DNA from 3 places in the Vibrio sp. 811 genome. Region 3 is predicted to be linked to each of the others. Evidence: predicted binding sites of a transcription regulator. Region 3 holds the regulator's gene; each other region holds the start of a gene.
The links. Region 3 encodes MetJ, which represses methionine synthesis genes. Its sites were predicted from a motif close to TTAGACNTNTANANGTCTAA; they were not measured.
Positions count from the first base shown of each region.

Region 1: the regulator MetJ is predicted to act here: its motif matches at 4,972-4,991, upstream of R7Q46_RS09380 (MetQ/NlpA family ABC transporter substrate-binding protein).
Region 2: the regulator MetJ is predicted to act here: its motif matches at 4,376-4,395, upstream of metK (methionine adenosyltransferase).

Region 1 covers NZ_JAWOUB010000004.1:191,399-198,206, reverse strand. The annotation lists gene R7Q46_RS09400 (PTS mannitol transporter subunit IICBA) at 1-243, opposite strand, end outside; gene R7Q46_RS09395 (lysophospholipid acyltransferase family protein) at 839-2,602, opposite strand; gene R7Q46_RS09390 (SIMPL domain-containing protein) at 2,836-3,555, shown strand; gene R7Q46_RS09385 (hypothetical protein) at 3,779-4,054, shown strand; gene R7Q46_RS09380 (MetQ/NlpA family ABC transporter substrate-binding protein) at 4,150-4,953, opposite strand; gene R7Q46_RS09375 (hypothetical protein) at 5,279-5,869, opposite strand; gene R7Q46_RS30795 (AHH domain-containing protein) at 5,866-6,168, opposite strand; gene R7Q46_RS09370 (hypothetical protein) at 6,413-6,721, opposite strand.
Region 2 covers NZ_JAWOUB010000003.1:351,164-357,971, forward strand. The annotation lists gene R7Q46_RS08440 (ligand-gated channel protein) at 1-1,039, opposite strand, end outside; gene R7Q46_RS08445 (LysR family transcriptional regulator) at 1,180-2,073, shown strand; gene tkt (transketolase) at 2,165-4,159, opposite strand; gene metK (methionine adenosyltransferase) at 4,475-5,629, shown strand; gene R7Q46_RS08460 (DUF2189 domain-containing protein) at 6,032-6,808, shown strand, end outside.
Region 3 covers NZ_JAWOUB010000040.1:99-6,906, reverse strand. The annotation lists gene R7Q46_RS24275 (bifunctional aspartate kinase/homoserine dehydrogenase II) at 19-2,427, opposite strand; gene R7Q46_RS24270 (O-succinylhomoserine (thiol)-lyase) at 2,443-3,603, opposite strand; gene metJ (met regulon transcriptional regulator MetJ) at 3,829-4,149, shown strand; gene R7Q46_RS24260 (malic enzyme-like NAD(P)-binding protein) at 4,262-5,539, opposite strand; gene bfr (bacterioferritin) at 5,746-6,222, opposite strand; gene R7Q46_RS24250 ((2Fe-2S)-binding protein) at 6,316-6,504, opposite strand.

The sequences.
Region 1 (6,808 bases), on a different contig from region 3:
GACTACCGCACCACGATCGCCACCAACTAATTTACCACCGGTGTAACCGATAAGTAGTGGCAGCAAGTAGGTAATCATTGGGCCAACCATAGAGGCTAACGTTTCGTTTGGTAGCCATCCAGTTGGGATAAATAGAGCAGTGATAAAGCCCCACGCGATAAACGCGCCGATGTTTGGCATTACCATGTTTGACAGAAAACGACCAAAATTTTGTATCTTGATCTTGGCATCTGGTGATATCATAACAATTCCCCGTTCGATGTTCTGATGTATCTTGTTGTAGTAAACGGTTCGCCAAAACCGTTTGTTTGATTGCTTAGTACCCAATCAATTTACCACACATTTTCCAATTGGAACTGACAACGGGTTTTTTGTGATCTACGCCCGCATTTCTTAGGCTGAGAAACGGTTTTTAAGTGACCAAGTTCAACTTATTAACTTGTAACTTAATAACAAAAAGCAACTTTCAAACCTGTCAATAAAAATCTTAGTGATCAATCCGATCTTCTGACAAATTTAAAATAAAAATACTTTGTGACTTTGATCACTTTTGATTTTTTTTGAAATTCGAATTAAATGCTTGTGATGATCAATATCACGTTTTGTGTTGAGTTGTGGTGGATTTAAAGTGTGACTTGGATCTGTTTTTGTTTTTTGTGAAAGTTTGTGACGGAATTGGTGAGATAAATGCTATCTAGATCTTTCGATAGATTGTATCTATAAGAGTCTTTTCGGCGCACTTCACGGAGCACGCCTAATTAGTTGATGAAAGGGTAAATAAAGAGAGTCGCCACACGGTTCTTCTTGTGATTCCCAACTCTCTACTTAATCACTGTTCTTAATCATCGTTGCTATTAGTATGATAGACGAGGTAGTCATGAGCTTGCTCGCGTCCCATATACCTTGCCAACGTCTTTTCTTGAACATCGCGCAAATCCACCATAATCAATCCATCTAGAGCGTTATTGAATGCAGGGTCGACGTTGAAGCATACCAGCTTGCCATTGAGGCTTAAGTACTGACGCAGCAAAACGGGCACTCCTTTCCCTTCATCGATTCTGGCAATGACACGTGACAATAGCTGTAAATCACCCAGAGCAGTGAGCATGCTGGTGTTCCAGTCACGGTGGTGCTCAGGAAGTGGGTTAGAAGGTGTGACGTACTCTGCGCAATTGTTGTCGTAGTGGTGCAGTGTCATTGATTGAGCCAGTAATTGACGTGCAGTATCGCTATAATCGTTGCTAATGCTTACCGGACCAAATAGGTGAGTGTAATCTGGGTTTTGATGAACGAACGTTGCGATGCCTTTCCACAGTAGCAGTAGCGCGCTCATGCTCTTTTGATATTGCTGTGCAATCACAGAGCGCCCCATCTCAATGGATTTACCCATTTGGTCGATAAAGCGTTGGTCATAGTTAAACAACGTTCGTGAATACAGACCTGCTACGCCGCGCTTTTCAATCAGTTGATCAACCAGACCTAAACGATACGCGCCCACCAAGCATTGGTTCTCTCTGTCCCACACAAACAGATGCAGGTAATCATGATCGAAATGGTCAATGTCTATTGCTAGTCCAGTCCCTTCGCCAACTTGTCGGAAATTGAGCTCACGTAGGCGACCAATTTCATGCAGTAGGGAAGGGATACTCTGCGACTCCGTGCAGTAAACATCGAACTCACCACTTGTTAGCAGCTTGGACTCTTTTGGTAAGTTGTTCAGTTCTTCAAGCAATTCGCCTACGGGTAACCCTGCCGCTATTGGTGAGAGCCGTTCTGATGAGGAAGAGGGCTTCACCGATTGGATTTCACGATTGAGTAAGTAAGTGTTGAGCCGCAAATAGTTCACTACTTGATCATCGTTAAGCGTGTTGATCTCTTTAAATTTTATCGCTTGGCCAAAGGATAAGTTGATGGTTTGCGCCTGTTTGTTCAGCAGTTCTCGCCCAAGCAGTAGGGTGCGCAAAAGTGGATGGATTTTCCCTGCCATATAGAAGCGTTTCGAGTTCTGACCACTGATGAATACTGGAACTGTCGTTGCTTTGTTTTTGCGGATCAGGCTACTTACGCTTCGACTCCACGCTTTGTCTTCCAAGCGTTGCTGTTTGGCATCGACTAACTGGGAAACCTCACCGGCAGGAAAGACAAGCAATAAGCCGCCACTTGCGAGGTGTTTATTAGCCGCTCTGAGGGCCTTCATATTCGATTTGACGGCGTCTCTGCCTTCAAACACATCGACACCAATGAAGAGCTGATCTAACTCTGGTACGGTTTTCAGGTATTGATTGGCTAGAATTTGGATATCGTCTCGTACCATCAACAAGAGTTCGGCCAAGATGACGCCTTCCACACAACCAAGCGGGTGGTTCGCCACAATGACGGTAGCTCCTTGTTTAGGTACTGAGTCGAGTGAACCATGAGCAATGCGATAATCGATACCTAAGATATCCAGCGTGAAGCGGAGAAAAGTTTTGATATCGGCATTAACGGGGCGTTGGGCGTAGAACTTATCAAGTTGGTTTAAACCGGTTGCCCATTCAGCAACGTTTTCACCAATGCCAAACGGCGTTTTACGTGGGAGACGAAAAGGGGTCGAACTATCCATATTTACCTCAGCGTACAAGTTGCTGATTGGATAGTAGAAATTACAGATGACAATTCAGAGGCAAAAGCATGAGCCTTTGGTGACAAACCAATGAAGCTTTATTGACTAAAGAAAACGGTATATCACTGTGCTATGAATCAAAACTCGCGTTATGTCTCCCTCTTAAAACAAGAGATAGGCTATCTTATCTAGAACAAAGATTAAGCTAAGTTGATATTTATCAGGGGGAAATAATGGAACGAGTTTCCAATAAAGCAGCACTTTGGATTGGGCTAAGTTTGATACTTGGTCTTGGCATACTTGGCTATTTTATGCAGCAGACGGCGGTGAAATACCGAGCCTATGAAAGAGTCGTGACAGTAAAAGGTTTGTCGGAGCGTGAGTATCCTGCTGATACGGTGATTTGGCCGATTCAATTTACTCTAGCGAGTAATGATATGGGAGCCATGTTTGATGAAATTGACCAGCAAACTCGTTTGATTTTGGACTTTCTAAGTGCCAAAGGGCTTCCTGAAACCAGCGTTTCCCTTTCTTCCCCAGCGGTCATTGACAGAAAAGCACAGCAATATGGGAGCGAGCAAGACATTGAGTATCGTTATTTGGCCTCGCGAACCGTTACGGTTTATAGCCAGAGTGTTGATGTTGTTCGAGCGGCAATCAATGAAATAGGTGAGCTAGGAAAGCAAGGCGTTTTGCTTAACCAAGATCCTTATGCAAATCGTGTTGAGTACAGCTTTACTAAGCTGAATGATGTGAAGCCAGACATGATCGAAGAAGCGACTAAGAATGCGCGTGAAGTGGCTGAGAAATTTGCGAAAGACTCACAGAGTTCACTGGGTAAGATCAAACGTGCAACTCAAGGGCAGTTCTCGATTTATGACCGAGACAGCAACACGCCTTACATTAAGAAAGTACGAGTGGTATCGACGGTTCAATATTACTTATCTGATTAAAGTTGCGCTCATATAGTCAATAGTTGGTCGTTCCATCACCTTCTATTTGTAGAGGTATCTATGCTCTGTGATAGGGAAATCAGTCTTCGCTGACGCTATATACAAGTACTTTTTTATAAAACTAAGTTTTTAACAGTGATGAGGTGAGTTTGATAATAATCAAGCTCACTTGTTTCTTATGAGCGTAAGTTAGTATGACTTATTGCTAGAAGGAATTAGTATCATGGCATACAAGCACTTTGTTAGAGAACTACTGGGTTTAGCGATTGTTGTCTCTGTCGTCTTTGGCGTATTAGGCGTGATGTTAGAGCTCTTCGCACTGACGGCACTTTGGGAGCATCAGCAAACGATAGCCGATGTTTTTTTCCATGAATCTCTCTACTTCATCGTATTTTTAATCCCACCATACTTCCTCTGGAAGTTGATTAACCGCCCTGAATTGGTTTCTGCTGATCAAGCTTATTTGGCAATGAAGTTAGAGGCTGAAAGTCGACAATGAGTCGATTTAGTGAGTAATGAAAAGAAGAGGCTATGAGAAAACATTAGCCTCTTTTCTATCTGATTCGTGGGGCAAAGTATTCGCTGCTTTATTGATTAAAAAGCTGCTTCGATTGTGCCTTTGAACGTACGATCGAGATAATCACGAATCGCTTGAGATTGATAAATAGAAACGAACTTTTTATACGCTTCATTATTTTTGTCTGCGTCACGAGTGGCGATGACCATGACTGCTAATGGGGCGTCTTTTGCTTCAAGATAGATACTTTGTTTCTTCGGATCTAAACCAGAAGACATTACGTAGTTCATTGTAATCGCAGCCGCGTCCACATCATCTAATGTTCTTGGTAGCTGAGCGGCATCTACCTCGACAAATTCAAATGATTTTGCGTTTTTTGTGATATCAGTTAGGGCGGCTTTATGGCCAACACCCTGTTTCAGCTCAATTAAACCTGCATCGGCGAGTAGCAACAGACCACGACCACCGTTGGTAGGGTCATTTGGAAGCGCTATACGTGCATTGTTTGGAAGCTCTTGCAGTGAGCGATACTTATTGGAATAAAGCCCCATACGCATAAGAATGGACTGACCAATTGATACTAATTGGGCGTTATGGCTACTGTTGAAGTTGTCTAAAAATGGCTGGTGCTGATAGCTATTAATATCGATGCTACCATCGCTAAGAGCGGCATTAGGTGTCACGTAGTCAGAAAACTCAATGACTTCGACATTCAAACCTTGCTTCGCTGCCTCCTTCGCTACCGCCTCGACTACTTGTGCATGTGGTCCAACTGTCGCGCCCACTTTAATGACAGAGTCATCTTTTTCTCCACAAGCGCTTAAGCCGACTACTGCCGTGAGAATCAAAGCTAGTTTCTTTAAGTGACCAATACTTTTCATTGTAGCTCCATTTTTGATTTAGACGTCCATACGTTTATATGTCCATACTATCAGAAGTTGTCTGAGGGTCAATGGTTTAAATCACGAGCGGACATTTTGTTTCATTGCTACAAAAATTTGTATGATGTTTTGGGGCTTAATTTTTGATCAAGCTGAGTGGAAGGTCAAAAAGTGTTACTGACGGGAAGTGTAGAGCCTCGAGAAGCTGCATTAGGCGTAGATATCATTACTCATTCGATAGTTGCTGCAGAGCTGAGCTTTTCGAATGTCATATCACCAACGCAGAAGTTCTCCTTAACTTGCTTAAGTAACCCAACAAGTGAAATTACACCGCCTCATCAATGAAATCTAAACCTGTTAGATCTTCTGAGAAACCGATACCTGTCAACTTATGTTCGGTCACTAATTCTCGAAGTATATCTGTACAGAATAGGTTTACGGGGCCTTCCTCTACTGACTTGAAGATATATTTATCTTGAGTATCTTCTTCGTCGAAGACTAGTGTCTCCAATCCTATCAATTCACCGTATTCAACTTTGGGAATCGTTAACTGTTTGTTCTCTCTTGCGAATGTCAGTGCTGTATAGAAATACCAAGTTTCACTACCTACATTGATCGGCAAAAACTCTCCACATGTCGACAACTTGTTATGTAAGTAATTGAATGCTTTGGGTGAAAATATGAGGAATGTATTACACCAAATACTTATATCTGGAGTTTCCGAATCTTTCTTGAGAACATCTGCAAACTCCGAATTAACCTTACCCCATATCGGTTGGAGTGATGAATTGTGCGAAGGTTGATGCAGTATGTCTCTTACAAGCTCAAAGTCACCTAATTGTTCAGCTAGGTCACTAGGCAATAATGAAAGAGTTTTAAACTTAGCAGGATCTTCTGTGATTCTATAAACAGTCATGAGCCATTCCAACTTACATCTTTTTTCTGAGTAATCTTTGAAGGGTATTCTCCATCCTTCAAGCTCATTTTAATCCTATTTAATCGAGCTATTACCATCTGTTTTGTCATACCACCAGTCACAAATATTCTTGCGATCCAGTTCTCATAGTTAAATCGATGTATTGAACGGTGTGCCGGTGATTTTGGGTCAACCCAATTCAAGTCGTTGTTCTTTTTGAAGTTAATCATCCAGATCCCATTTCTTGGATCATTTATACCTATTTGGTGCATGTGCAGCTCAAGTCGAGCTGCCTGAATTGCTGTTTGTTTGAACCGACCTTTTCCTGGAATAATGTGGTGGGCTTACGAATATTCTGGACCGGGTTAATTGCCAGGCCGATCCCCCACTCTTTAATCGCAATGTTGTACAGGTGACTGAGCAGGGTCAGGTCAATGCGTACGGTGTTAGGTGAGCGTGGCTTAGGGGCCGGGTTACCTCTGGCGTCGCAACGATCCAGGCCAGCTAACCGGTCGTCTCGATACTTGGCAATGATTTCGGGCGTCAGGCGGCCAGGGAGTATTTTCCCAGGGCTTTGATGAGCGGTTTGGAATGTCTCGCGTCACAGGCAGCGGTCGCCGGTCGTTTGGTAGGTGAGATTTCTGCCAGGTAGCGTTTTAATGCTTCTTCAATGGTGAGGCGTTCAGACGAGGAACGTTTGATGTAGACGCCACGTACAATTTCATCTTCGGTACGTCTTGCCCAATCCTCTGCATCGCGTTTGAGACGAAAAGTTTTAGACGTCGTCGGCCAGCCAGTTTTTCGAATAACGGCTTTCCAGGTACCAGAAGAGGTTTTAACTAAAGTTGCCATGTGAGTACTCCCGAATGCGTACTGTACTGATTTTGTACCTCGGGACGGAATAAAAGGCAACATTCAAAGAAGGGTAAGCGAAGTGCT
Region 2 (6,808 bases), on a different contig from region 3:
CCTCAAGCTCTGCATGAGTGGCGTCCACACCCGTCGTCAACGTATGGTTTCCGATACCAGTCACCAAGCTCGATTTGAACGTGGTGTTGGTGATCGTCATCTCACGAGATTTGTTCTCGCTCTCTTCTCGCTGTAAGTAAGTATCTGAAATTCCCACCGAATCCCAATCACCGTTGTGGCTTACCGTTACGTAATTACGACGATATTCATTCAGTGAATCTTCACACCCACCACGACACCCTGTGGTCGGCACTGAAAGGCCCACATTGCCACGACGACTTTGTGCCGACGTGCCGCCCTCTAATTGCACCGAGTGGCGATCATTAATCTGGTAAGTCAGTTTTGAAGAGATACTCTGCATATCTTTATCTTCATAACCGTATTCGATGTCATCTTCTTCTCTGGTTGTGTACTGACCATATACTCGGAGAGATAAATTTTCAGCCAACGGACCATTAACGAAAAAGTTCGCGCTCTGCTCTCCCCCTGAGCGACTATTCTCTTGTAGTACCGTGCCCAGTTGAACATTACCCGTCCACTCTAGCGCATCTTTTCGTGTGATGACGTTAATCACACCACCAATCGCATCAGAACCGTAAAGCGTCGACATTGGGCCACGAATAACTTCGATTCGCTCAATCGCTTGAAGAGGAGGTAACCAACCTTGTTCGATACCAGGGCCGTCACTATTTGGACGAGTTTCACGCGTACTTTGACGTTTACCATCGACCAGTATCAAAGTGTATTTAGAACCCATACCACGGATACTAATGTCGGTGGTATCACCACCACCTGTCACGACAACACCTGGCACACTTTTTAGTGCATCAGTCACATCGCGGTAATAACGGGAGTCCAACTCCTCACGTGAAATCACACTAATACTTGCAGGCGCGTCCGCTTGAGATTGCTCATAACTTGATGCAGTTACAACCACTGTTTCCATTTTAGAAACTGCATCATTGGCAAAAACATGAGGGACACTGACGAAGGCTAAAATACCAGTTGCGGTAATAACTGGCAGTCTAAGAGTAGACATCTACATCTCCATAATTGATAATGATTATTATTTTCGAAAGTGAATTATTCACAAATAGAATGAGATGCATAGTGAGAGTTATGGAACGGTTCTTTCCATTTATGGAACTCGTACATAACGCAGTAAGGAGTAAAAGAAATATGCACGACTTAGCATCAATTAGAGCCTTTGATGCGCTCAATCAGCATAAAAGTTTGACAGCCGCTGCTAAAGCCCTTAATCAGCCAAAATCAACGCTAAGTCGTCGCTTGGCACAATTAGAAGAAGACTTCGGTCAGGCTCTAACCGCTAGGCAAGGTAATCGATTAGTTCTGACAAGAGCTGGAGAAATCTTTGCCCACTACAGCCGCCAGATTCTTGAGTTAAGTGAAGAGAGTTATGATGCACTCCAAGGTTTAACGAACCAAGTTTCAGGGCCACTGCATATTGTTTGTCACACTGCCTTAGTTAGAAGCTGGCTCGGCGGCGTACTCAATCGTTTTCTTGCTGATAATCCCGATGTTAGAGTTCAACTTACCAGTGACTTTTCTGAGGCGCATCATGACCCAGATTTGTTCATCTGGCTCGGTGAACGTAAAGAGCTAGACTGGCGAAAAGAAGTGCTGGGGGTATTTCGCTATACGCCTTTTGCCTCTCCAAATTATCTAAAACAACATGGGCCTATACCGCACCCCAAAGAACTTGAAGCACATCCATGGATCGATTTTGGTTCAGTGCAAGAAAATGGATTGATGCTAGCACACCCTCAACACGGTGAATTCTTTTTAGAACCCTTTGTTAGTCGCTTATACAGCGACAACATAGCAATGCAAATAGACAGTATCGCGAATGGTCATGGTATTGGACTGCTGCCGACTTGGACAGCATGCGGCTATGAGAAACATCACCCAGGGCGAATCACACCTTGCTTAGAAGGTTGGCTTTCTGAGCCTATTTCCATTAACTGCTATACACCAGCAGGACGACCACCACTGCGCTTATCCGTACTTTTAGACTGCATTCACCAAAGCATTCCACAAGGTTGGAAAACCTGACAAAAATAAAAAGGCCATCATAATGATGGCCTTTCTAACTTTAGCGTTTAACAATCGTCGTTTACGTTTGACTGTTTAGACGGTCCTACAATTACGCTAGCAATTCTTTTGCTGTGTTCACTACGTTTTCAGTCGTGAAGCCAAACATCTCGAATAGCTGACCAGCAGGTGCAGATTCACCGAATGTTGTCATACCGATGATGCGACCGTCGAAGCCAACGTACTTGTACCAGAAATCAGCAATGCCCGCTTCAATAGCGATACGTGCCGTTACGTCTGATGGCAGTACAGATTCACGGTAAGCAGCGTCTTGTTTATCGAATGCATCTGTTGATGGCATTGAAACAACGCGTACTTTCTTGCCTTCTGAAGTTAGTTGCTCAGCGGCTTTCACTGCAAGCTCAACCTCAGAACCTGTTGCGATAAGGATTAGCTCAGGCTTACCTTCGCTATCTTTCAGGATGTAAGCACCTTTCGCGATGTCTGCGACTTGTTCAGCAGTACGCTCTTGTTGCGCTAGGTTTTGACGAGAGAAGATAAGTGCAGTTGGTGCATCTTTACGTTCAATCGCTAGTTTCCATGCAACTGCAGACTCAACTTGGTCACATGGGCGCCATGTGCTCATGTTTGGAGTTACACGTAGAGACGCCATTTGCTCAACAGGTTGGTGAGTTGGGCCATCTTCGCCAAGACCGATCGAATCATGCGTGTAAACTTGGATGTTCTGAATTTTCATCAGCGCAGCCATACGCATTGCGTTACGAGCGTATTCCATGAACATTAGGAATGTTGCGCCGTAAGGAACGAAACCACCGTGCAATGCGATACCGTTGATGATAGCAGTCATACCGAATTCGCGTACACCGTAGTGGATGTAGTTGCCAGAGAAGTCCTCCGTTTCTAGAGACTTAGAACCAGACCACATGGTCAGGTTAGAAGGCGCTAGGTCAGCAGAACCACCCATAAACTCAGGAAGCATTTGACCAAACGCTTCTAGTGCATTTTGCGATGCTTTACGTGATGCAATGTTCGCTGGGTTTGCTTGAAGATCAGCAATGATTTGGTTCGCTTTTTCTTCCCACTGTGCAGGAAGTTCGCCGTTTAGACGACGTTTAAGCTCTGCCGCTTCAGCAGGGTAAGCTGCAGCGTATGCTTCGAATTTTTCATTCCAAGCTGCTTCTTTCGCGGCGCCCGCTTCTTTTGCATCCCACTCAGCGTAAACATCTGCCGGGATCTCAAATGGGCCGTACTCCCAACCTAGGTATTCGCGAGCCGCTTGGATTTCATCGTGACCTAGTGGTGCACCGTGACAGTCGTGCGAACCAGACTTGTTAGGAGAACCGAAACCGATAATTGTTTTGGTACAGATAAGCGTAGGACGTGGGTCCGCTTTTGCTGCTTCAATTGCTGCGTTGATCGCGTCTGAGTCGTGACCATCGACTGCTGGGATTACATGCCAGCCGTACGCTTCAAAACGCTTAGGTGTATCGTCAGAGAACCAGCCTTCAACGTGACCGTCGATAGAAATGCCGTTGTCATCCCAAAACGCGATCAGTTTGCCTAGACCTAACGTCCCAGCAAGAGAGCATGCTTCATGCGAGATGCCTTCCATTAGACAGCCGTCACCCATGAACACATACGTAAAGTGGTCAACGATATCGTGACCTTCTTTGTTGAACTGTGCCGCTAGTGCTTTCTCTGCGATCGCCATACCAACAGCGTTAGTGATGCCTTGACCTAGAGGACCCGTTGTTGTCTCGATACCAGGCGCGTAGCCGTACTCTGGGTGACCTGGGGTTTTTGAGTGCAATTGACGGAAGTTTTTCAGATCGTCAATAGATAGCTCGTAACCGCTTAAGTGCAGTAGAGAGTAAATAAGCATTGACCCATGACCGTTTGACAGCACAAAGCGATCGCGGTCGGCCCACTCTGGGTTTGAAGGGTTATGGTTTAGGTGAGAGCGCCAAAGAACTTCAGCGATATCAGCCATACCCATTGGTGCGCCTGGGTGGCCTGAGTTAGCTTGTTGAACACCATCCATGCTTAGAGCACGAATTGCATTGGCAAGATGTTTACGAGACGACATGTCTGCTCCTGAGTACATTAAGCGAAACGAAAAGTAGGTCATAATTCTCTCAAAGCCCTGTTGGGTGTGCAAACGTTTTCCAGTCCAAAACCTCACAAATATTGCACCTTTCGCGCCAAATCGTTCGAAGTTCTTAAAATTATCAATAAATCAGGCAAACGTTTGGTTATAACAAAAACCAAAAAAGAGCTTGTAATTCGAGCAATCAAATTTAGAATAGACGTCTAGATGTAGATACACCTACAAAAATTAGTATTAATTTGCGCTGGAGAGTTTATCATTCCCCAGTTTTAAACCAGATATAGTGGAGCTAACATGGCTAAGCACCTGTTTACTTCTGAGTCAGTATCAGAAGGTCATCCAGATAAAATTGCAGACCAGATTTCTGATGCGGTTCTTGACGCGATTCTAGAGCAAGATCCAAAGGCTCGTGTTGCATGTGAGACTTACGTTAAAACCGGTATGGTAATGGTGGGTGGTGAAATCACGACTTCAGCATGGGTAGACATCGAAGAGTTAACTCGTGAAACCGTTCGTGAAATCGGCTACGTACATTCAGATATGGGCTTTGACGCAGATTCTTGTGCGGTACTAAACACAATCGGTAAACAGTCGCCAGATATCAACCAAGGTGTTGATAAAGCTGACCCTAAAGAACAAGGTGCAGGCGACCAAGGCATCATGTTTGGTTACGCTTGTAACGAAACTGAAGTACTAATGCCAGCGCCAATTACTTACTCTCACCGTCTTGTTCAAAAGCAAGCAGAAGTTCGTAAAAACGGCACACTACCTTGGTTGCGTCCTGATGCAAAATCTCAGGTAACATTCCAATACGATCAAGGTAACATCGTTGGTATCGACGCGGTTGTTCTTTCAACTCAACACTGTGACTCAATCTCAACTTCAGACCTGCGTGAAGCGGTAATGGAAGAGATCATTAAGCCAGTGCTACCTTCTGAGTGGATCAACAAAGAAACAAACTTCTTCATTAACCCAACCGGTCGCTTCGTAATCGGTGGGCCTATGGGTGACTGTGGCCTAACTGGTCGTAAGATCATCGTAGATACCTACGGCGGCGCAGCTCGTCACGGTGGCGGTGCGTTTTCTGGTAAAGATCCATCAAAAGTTGACCGTAGTGCAGCATACGCAGCACGCTACGTAGCGAAAAACATCGTAGCGGCAGGCATGGCTGACCGTTGTGAGATCCAACTTTCTTACGCAATCGGTGTTGCTGATCCAACGTCTATCATGGTGGAAACGTTCGGTACTGAGAAAGTACCTCACGACATCATCATTGAAGCGGTTCGTCAATTCTTCGACCTACGTCCATACGGTCTACAAGAAATGCTTAACCTTCTTCAACCTATCTACAAGAAGACAGCGGCTTACGGTCACTTCGGTCGTGAAGAATTCCCGTGGGAAGCGACAGACAAAGCTGCACTTCTACGCGATTTCGCTGGCATCAAATAATCAAGCCAAGCAAGAATCAATCAAGCCCTCGCCTATGGCGGGGGCTTTTTATTTTCAGCAACTTTTATCTAGTCATTTCGGCTCATACCGCCCTGCCCCACAAAGCAGTCCTGTTTCTCCCTCATTTTTATACCGAATAAATTTTAAGCAATTATTTGTAAATTATCCCATCTCCGCCAATAGTTAAAATATTGTTAATTCCAATTTAAATAGAGACGTCGGATGCTGGCGACTGTGGAAGCAACACTTAAGTAAAGACATGAGTTAAGCATCTTTATGGCCGATACCAAACTAAGCCAATGCTCAGATGTAAACTTGAAAAAGTCGCTTCAAGTTTGACTGAACAAAAACCGCTGTCAGTTGGTATAAGCGGATAATGTGGGAATAAATCAAGGAGGAGTTATGCCTCGAACTGTTAATCCATCGGACTTCCACAACAAGCGAAAGGAAGTGCCAGACAACGAATACGCCAGAACCATACCGTGCAATACGGTCAATCTTTCTGCACCTTTTCATTGGCTCGCATTAGGTCTGCATGATTTCGTGCGAATGCCGCTTATTAGTGCTTTCTATGGCATCTGTTTTATGGCAGCTGCGATAGGCATTGTTTTGCTCGTACAGTGGCAAGGCACACACTTAGTCGTCATGCCCAGTTTGATTGTTTACATGTTAATTGGTCCGTTTCTCGCGCTGGGCTTGTATGATGCCAGTTGGGAGAGAGAGCGCGGACACAAAGCAAGCTTGTTCCATTCAATGAAAGCGATCGGTCGTAACTCAACATCTCAATGGGCGTTCGCCGTGTTACTCGCAGTGTGTATGATATTTTGGATGCGCATTGCCGCTCTACTTCATGCGCTCTACCCTTCTGTTCAAGGGGCACCTTTAAGTGAGTTCCTACCCTTCCTTGTCATCGGCTCTTTAGTTGGCTTTGTTTTGGCTTGTGTGGTGTTTAGCATTTCAGCCTTTTCTATTCCTCTCATGATGGAGCGTCGCGTAGACATGATGACCGCTGTATTTACCAGCTTTAATGCAGTGAAATCCAACATTCCAGCAATGATTGTTTGGGCAGCGATCATCTGTGGCGGTATTCTTATCGGCTTTGCGACCTACGGGATCGGAATGTTGTTTACCATGCCAATTCTAGGCTACGGTACATGGCACGCTTACCATGCCACCATC
Region 3 (6,808 bases):
TTTAGGTCAATCGCAACTTTAAAATAAACCAGCCAATCGGTTGAGGTCGGATTGAATAGCGCCGGCTGTCACTTCTCTGCCTGCGCCTGGTCCTCGAATGACCAGAGGGTTATCTTTGTACCACTTGCTCTCTATGGCAAAAATGTTATCGCATGGCAATAAGTTGGCGAGCGCGTGCTCACGAGATAACGCTTCGACTCCCACCGTTGCTTTACCATTTTTTTCTAAACGCGCCACATAGCGAAGCACTTGATCGTTTCTCTGTGCTTTTGTCAGACGCTCTTGAAGTATTTCACTCAACAACGCTCCATTATCGAAGAAATCATCTAAGCTCAGTTCTCTTAATTCTTCTGGCACCAAAGACTCAACTTTAACGCTGTCTGGTTCTATATCTAGGCCCGACTCTCGAGCCAAGATGACTAACTTACGCATTACATCGGAGCCATCTAAATCAGAACGAGGGTCAGGTTCGGTTAACCCTTGCTGCCAAGCAAGATCGACTAAATCATTAAATGGCACAGAACCATCAAACTGTTGGAACAGCCATGATAGCGTCCCCGAGAAAATACCCGATAGAGCGACGATTTCATCCCCACTTTCACGAAGATCTCGCACGGTATGGTTTATCGGTAACCCAGCACCAACCGTTGCGTTGTATAGCCAATGACGACCAATTTTAGCGAATGCATCTTGAACCTGATGGTAGTACTGACTATCTGCGGAACCGGCCACTTTGTTAGCGGAAATCAAATGAATGCCTTGCTGTGCGATTTCTACGTAGCGCTGAGCTAACTCTTTACTCGCGGTAACATCAAGCACGACGGCTTCATCATAGCTTTTAAGCGCTCCCAAACGTGCCAGCCAATCCCCATTGTTTGCTATGCTTTCATCATCAAATCGTTCAGCAACACTCGCCGCCTCAATACCTTGCTCATCGAACCAATAGGTTTGGCTATCCACAACCGCGACAAGATCAAAGCTCATACCATGACGTTTTTCGAGCTCACTTTTTTGCGTAGCAAATAAATTTAGCCAACTAGAACCAATATTACCCTTGCCACATAAAGCCACTGCCACGCGTTTTTGCGCTTGGAACAACTGGCTATGAATCGTTTGAACCAACGCCTCGGTATCAGTACGGCGCAAAACAGCGACTAGGCTCAGCCCTGAGTCTGTTTCAGAGATAAATTCTACCGGAGAGTGCTTTAGCTTCTGATAAAAGCCAAAGCAATGATTGGCGTTTTTCGTAACGCCTGCACCTACCGCAGCTAAGAGCGAGTAACCTTCTTTTAGCTTAATTTCTGCCTCTACCGCAAGCTCTTGCAAGTGTTTCAATGCACCACCGGCGATTTCTGCGGTGTAAGCCAAGCGTATCGTATGCTGATCGGATTGAGCTTCAAATGCCAATGGCTCTAATTGCGCGCGCTGCAACGCTTGTAATACATCACTCTGTGTTTTTTCGAAGTCGTGCCCATGCATGAAAGACAACTGCACCAATAAAACATCATCCAGTGAAGTAATAATTTTAGCGCCACGACCAGATGCCAATACACGCTCAATACGAGTAGAACCCGACTCTGGCAGATAGCTACACTTGAGATTAAGGTCCATGGTACTTTGCGCCACAGGCTGAAGCGTACGACTGTGTAGCACTGGGGCAGCTAAGCGAGCAAGTTCACTGGCTTCATCCAATCGAAGTAACGGTAATAAACAAGCGTCAGACACCAAACGTGGATCGGCACTATAGACACCAGCAACATCACTCCAAATCGTGACAGTACTGACTTCAGCAAGCGCGCCTATGACCGTTGCAGAATAGTCAGAGCCGTTACGACCAAGTAGGATGGTTTCTCCTGCCTCGTTCTGAGCCATAAAGCCAGTAATTACCACACGTTTATGGTTATGCTGCGCGAGGATCTCTTTAATTAAAGGGTATGAACGAGCGCGATCAACCTCTGGTTGAGTTCCCGCTTCTGCACGTAAAAACGCTCGTGCATCTTGTGCAACCGCAGGGATAGAACGTTGAGATAATAACGCGGCCAATAGGCGAGCAGACCATACTTCTCCGTGCCCCAGTACCGCGGCTTTTTGCGCATTAGTGAGTGGTGCAGTCAGCTCCGAGAGAGTACTGAACTCATCATGTAATAAAGCTAACAGCTCTTCTTTTGCTTCACTCTCCAACAAGCTTTCTATTAGCTCAGTTTGGAACTGTCTCAAGCTTTGAAGCGCTTCATGCGCAATTCGGCCATCTTTACTTAACCCTTCCAAAAACTCAATCAAGCGGTTAGTGGTTTTTCCTGCAGCAGAGACGACCACAAGATCATTTTCTGTCGAATACTCCTTGAGAATACCCACAACGCGTAAGTAGCATTCTGGGTTTGCTAAGCTACTGCCACCAAACTTATGCAGCTGACGTTGTACAGTCATTGTTATCGTCTCCTATTACTGGGTAGCTTTAGCGAACGCTTGTTCTAAATCTGTGATGAGGTCTTGTGCATCTTCCAAACCGACAGACAAACGCAATAGTTGATGAGAGACCCCAGCCTCCGCCAGCGCCTCCTCACCCATTGCACGGTGCGTCATGGATGCTGGGTGGCAAATCAAACTTTCTACACCACCTAATGACTCTGCTAATGAAAACAGTTGGAGCTCTTTCACAAACACCTTTAACTGCTCAAACGAACCAGCAAACTCAAAACTCAACATAGAGCCAAAGCCCGTTTGCTGCTTTTTAGCAATGTCGTGACCTGGATGTTCCGGCAGGCTTGGATGATAGATAGTTTTAACTAACGCTTGTTTCTGTAGGTAAGCTAGTACCTGCTGTGAGCTCTCTTCATGTACTCTCATACGAGCAGCAAGCGTACGAATACCTCGCAGTGTCATGTAACTATCGAAAGGTGTGCCCGTTGCACCAATACAATTACCCCACCATGCAAGCTCTTCTGCATGCGCTTCTGTGTTGGTGATGATTACTCCACCAATTACGTCCGAATGACCGTTGATGTACTTTGTTGTGGAGTGGATAACAAAATCCGCACCTAGCTCTAAAGGTTTTTGGTACACGGGTGTCAAAAAGGTATTGTCCACCGCAACTAACGCGCCGATTTGTTTCGCTTTTTCACAAGTAGCTGCAATATCCACTACGCGAACCAGAGGGTTTGACGGAGTTTCTAGCAAAATGAGTTTTGGTTTTTGTGCCAATGCAGCATCTAAAGCCTGTTCGTCTGATTGATCGACAAACTGAACCTTAAAATCGCCTTTGTTAGCTCGGGTATTAAAAAGACGATAGGTACCACCATAACAATCGTGAGGAGCAATAATGAGATCATCTGGGCCGAGAAAAGCGGAAACCCATAAATTTAATGCCGACGTACCGCAGTTAGTAACAACCGCTCCTTTTCCAGACTCAAGTTCAGATAGCGCACTTTCCAACAGTCCGCGGTTTGGATTACCAGATCGTGTGTAATCATACTTGGGCACTTCACCAAAAGCAGGAAAACCATAGTTAGTGGAAAGATAAATAGGTGGAACGACAGCATGATATTGGCTGTCTGATTCAATACCAGTGCGTACTGCAATGGTCGCAGGTTTGCGAGTGCTCATGGGTGTATCCTTTCACGGGTAATGACTTCTAAATAGGAATGCGCTATATCTAATGAGTAACATAAAGTGATCAACACGCTTCCTTTGCTGTTATGTTCACTTTACTCGTCAAAAAATGAGACGTCAACACTTCTAGACGTCTATATGTCTTTGCTTATGGCGGTAAATGCAGCTAAAATCAGCACCTAAATTATTTTTAACCGATTACATAAATGAAGGTGTGCAATGGCTGACTGGAATGGCGAATACATTAGCCCATATGCAGAGCACGGCAAAAAAAGCGAACAAGTAAAAAAAATTACCGTCTCTATCCCGCTAAAAGTTTTAAAGGTGCTAACTGATGAGCGTACTCGCCGTCAGATCAATAACTTACGCCATGCAACCAATAGCGAATTGCTATGCGAGGCATTTTTGCACGCGTACACAGGTCAGCCACTTCCGACAGATGAAGACCTTCGTAAAGACCGTCCTGATGATATTCCAACAGAAGTAAAAGCGCTGATGACGGAAATGGGCATCGAATTTGAGTCATTCGACGAAGAATAAAAAAGCCTGATAAGAGGTTTCAGGTAATAACTCTTGCCTCGAGCCAAATGAATGACATAAAAAATGGGACGCAATAGCGTCCCATTTTTGTGTATCACATCTGAAAGATATATTACTCTGCCATGTAGTTTTCAGGCATCTCGATACGAGCTACACCTGAATTAACCGCCGCCTGAGCGACCGCTTTTGCAACACGTGGTAGCAAACGTGAATCCATTGGTTTTGGAATAATATAGTCCGCACCAAACTCTAGCTTATCAACACCTGCAGCCTTCAATACGGCTTCAGGTACAGGCTCTTTTGCTAGCTCACGAATCGCCTCAACGGCTGCAAGTTTCATTTCATCATTGATTTCACTTGCACGCACATCAAGAGCACCGCGGAAAATGAATGGGAAACACAATACGTTGTTAACTTGGTTAGGATAATCACTACGGCCAGTACCCATGATCAAGTCATCACGAACTGCGTGAGCAAGTTCCGGCTTGATTTCAGGATCCGGGTTAGAACATGCGAATACGATTGGCTTATCTGCCATCAACTTCAACGCTTCCGCTGGCAATAGGTTTGGACCAGATACACCTAGGAACAGATCTGCACCTTCAATCACGTCTTCTAGTGTGCGCTTATCTGTATTGTTCGCAAATAGCTGCTTATATTCATTAAGATCATCACGACGAGTGTGAATCACACCTTTGCGATCTAGCATGTAGATTTTTTCGCGCATTGCGCCGCATTTGATCAGAAGCTCCATACACGCTACAGCGGCAGCGCCAGCGCCAAGACAAACAATTGTTGAATCTTCAAGTTTCTTACCTTGAAGTTCGATTGCATTCAGCATACCCGCTGCCGTTACAATAGCAGTACCATGTTGATCATCGTGGAATACTGGTACATCACAACGTTCAATCAGACGCTTTTCAATCTCAAAACAGTCTGGTGCTTTAATATCTTCAAGGTTGATACCGCCAAAAGTGTCTGCAATGCTCGCAACAGTATCAACAAATTCATCGATCGTGCGGTGCTTAACTTCAATATCAATAGAGTCAAGACCTGCAAAACGCTTAAACAGTAACGCTTTACCTTCCATCACTGGCTTAGATGCAAGTGGACCTAGGTTACCTAGACCTAGAATAGCGGTACCGTTAGAAATAACAGCAACCATGTTCCCTTTTGCAGTGTACTTGTACACGTTATCCGGGTTTTGTGCGATTTCACGCACTGGCTCTGCAACACCAGGGCTGTAAGCAAGGGCAAGATCACCCGCCGTTTCCGCAGGCTTTGTCAGTTCGACAGCAATCTTTCCTGGAGTTGGATAAGCATGGTAATCCAATGCTTTTTGGCGATGTTCTTCTTCTGGAGTGGCTGCTTGGTGGTTGTCTTCAGACATGGACGTTTCTCTTTTTTATTTTTAGGTAAGGGGGCATAAATTCTATCGGATAGAAATCAAACTTCATAGGCAAGATTGCGAGCAATATCCTTAAAAAGCCGATAATAAAAGAGATTAGACCAGATAACGGAGTTAAGCACCTGATTTTCGAGTCAGGTGCTCTTTCTTCTTACTATTATTGGAGTATGCAAACTCAGAAAGTATCGTTACTCTTCGTCCACGTATTGCGCTTGGAGATAATTCTCAATACCAGACATTTCAATCAAGCCAAGTTGCGTCTCTAGCCAATCAACATGTTCTTCTTCATCTTCAAGAATATCTTGGAAGAGATCTCGAGACACATAATCTCGAATGTCTTCAGCGTAGGCAATCGCATCTTTTAAATCTGGAATAGCCGCCATTTCAAGCTTTAAGTCACACTCGAGCATTTCCTTGGTATCTTCACCAATCATCAACTTACCTAAATCTTGTAGGTTCGGTAGGCCTTCAAGGAACAAAATACGCTCAATTAGATGATCGGCATGCTTCATCTCATCGATAGATTCGTGATATTCCTTGTCTGCTAGGTGCTTTAAGCCCCAGTCTTTATACATTCGGGCGTGAAGAAAATACTGATTAATAGCGACGAGCTCGTTACCGAGCACTTTATTGAGATGTTGAATGATGATTGGATCGCCTTTCATGACAAAACCCTCCTCTTTGGCTTCATTTAAATGTAGAAGCAAATGAGAAGGTGTCAAAATGTAAGGCAAATAATTACTGCATACTTACAGCAATTAGCTGGCTTGTTTAAATTCCGTGTAACTAGTTTCCGCTAAAATTTCCTTGGCCTGTCTGATGCACTTACCACATTGGCTGCCCAATGCCGTGCACTTTTTGATTCCTTTAATATCTGTTACGCCTTCATCTATCGCCAACTTCCTAATTTTTTTGTCGGAGACACCATGGCAAAGACAAACGTACATACTCAAAAAACCTATAAAACTAATCTGTGACAAACAATATAAACAAGAATAGTTCTTGTTACCAGTCGCATTATGGTGTCCGCTCAGAATATTTGGTTATAACGATTTTACCGCTGCAGGAAAAGATCAAAGGGTTAAGAGGGGTGAGTAAAAGCGTTAAGAAATAAAGTCGGTAAAACTCTGTTTTTAAATCGAAAAAGTGACGTCTTTTATTTCAACACTTATAACTAAATGTAATCTAGAAATGAAAAAGGGAAGCCTAAGCTTCCCTTTTCGATGCACTTTCTTCAAAAAGAAGAACAGT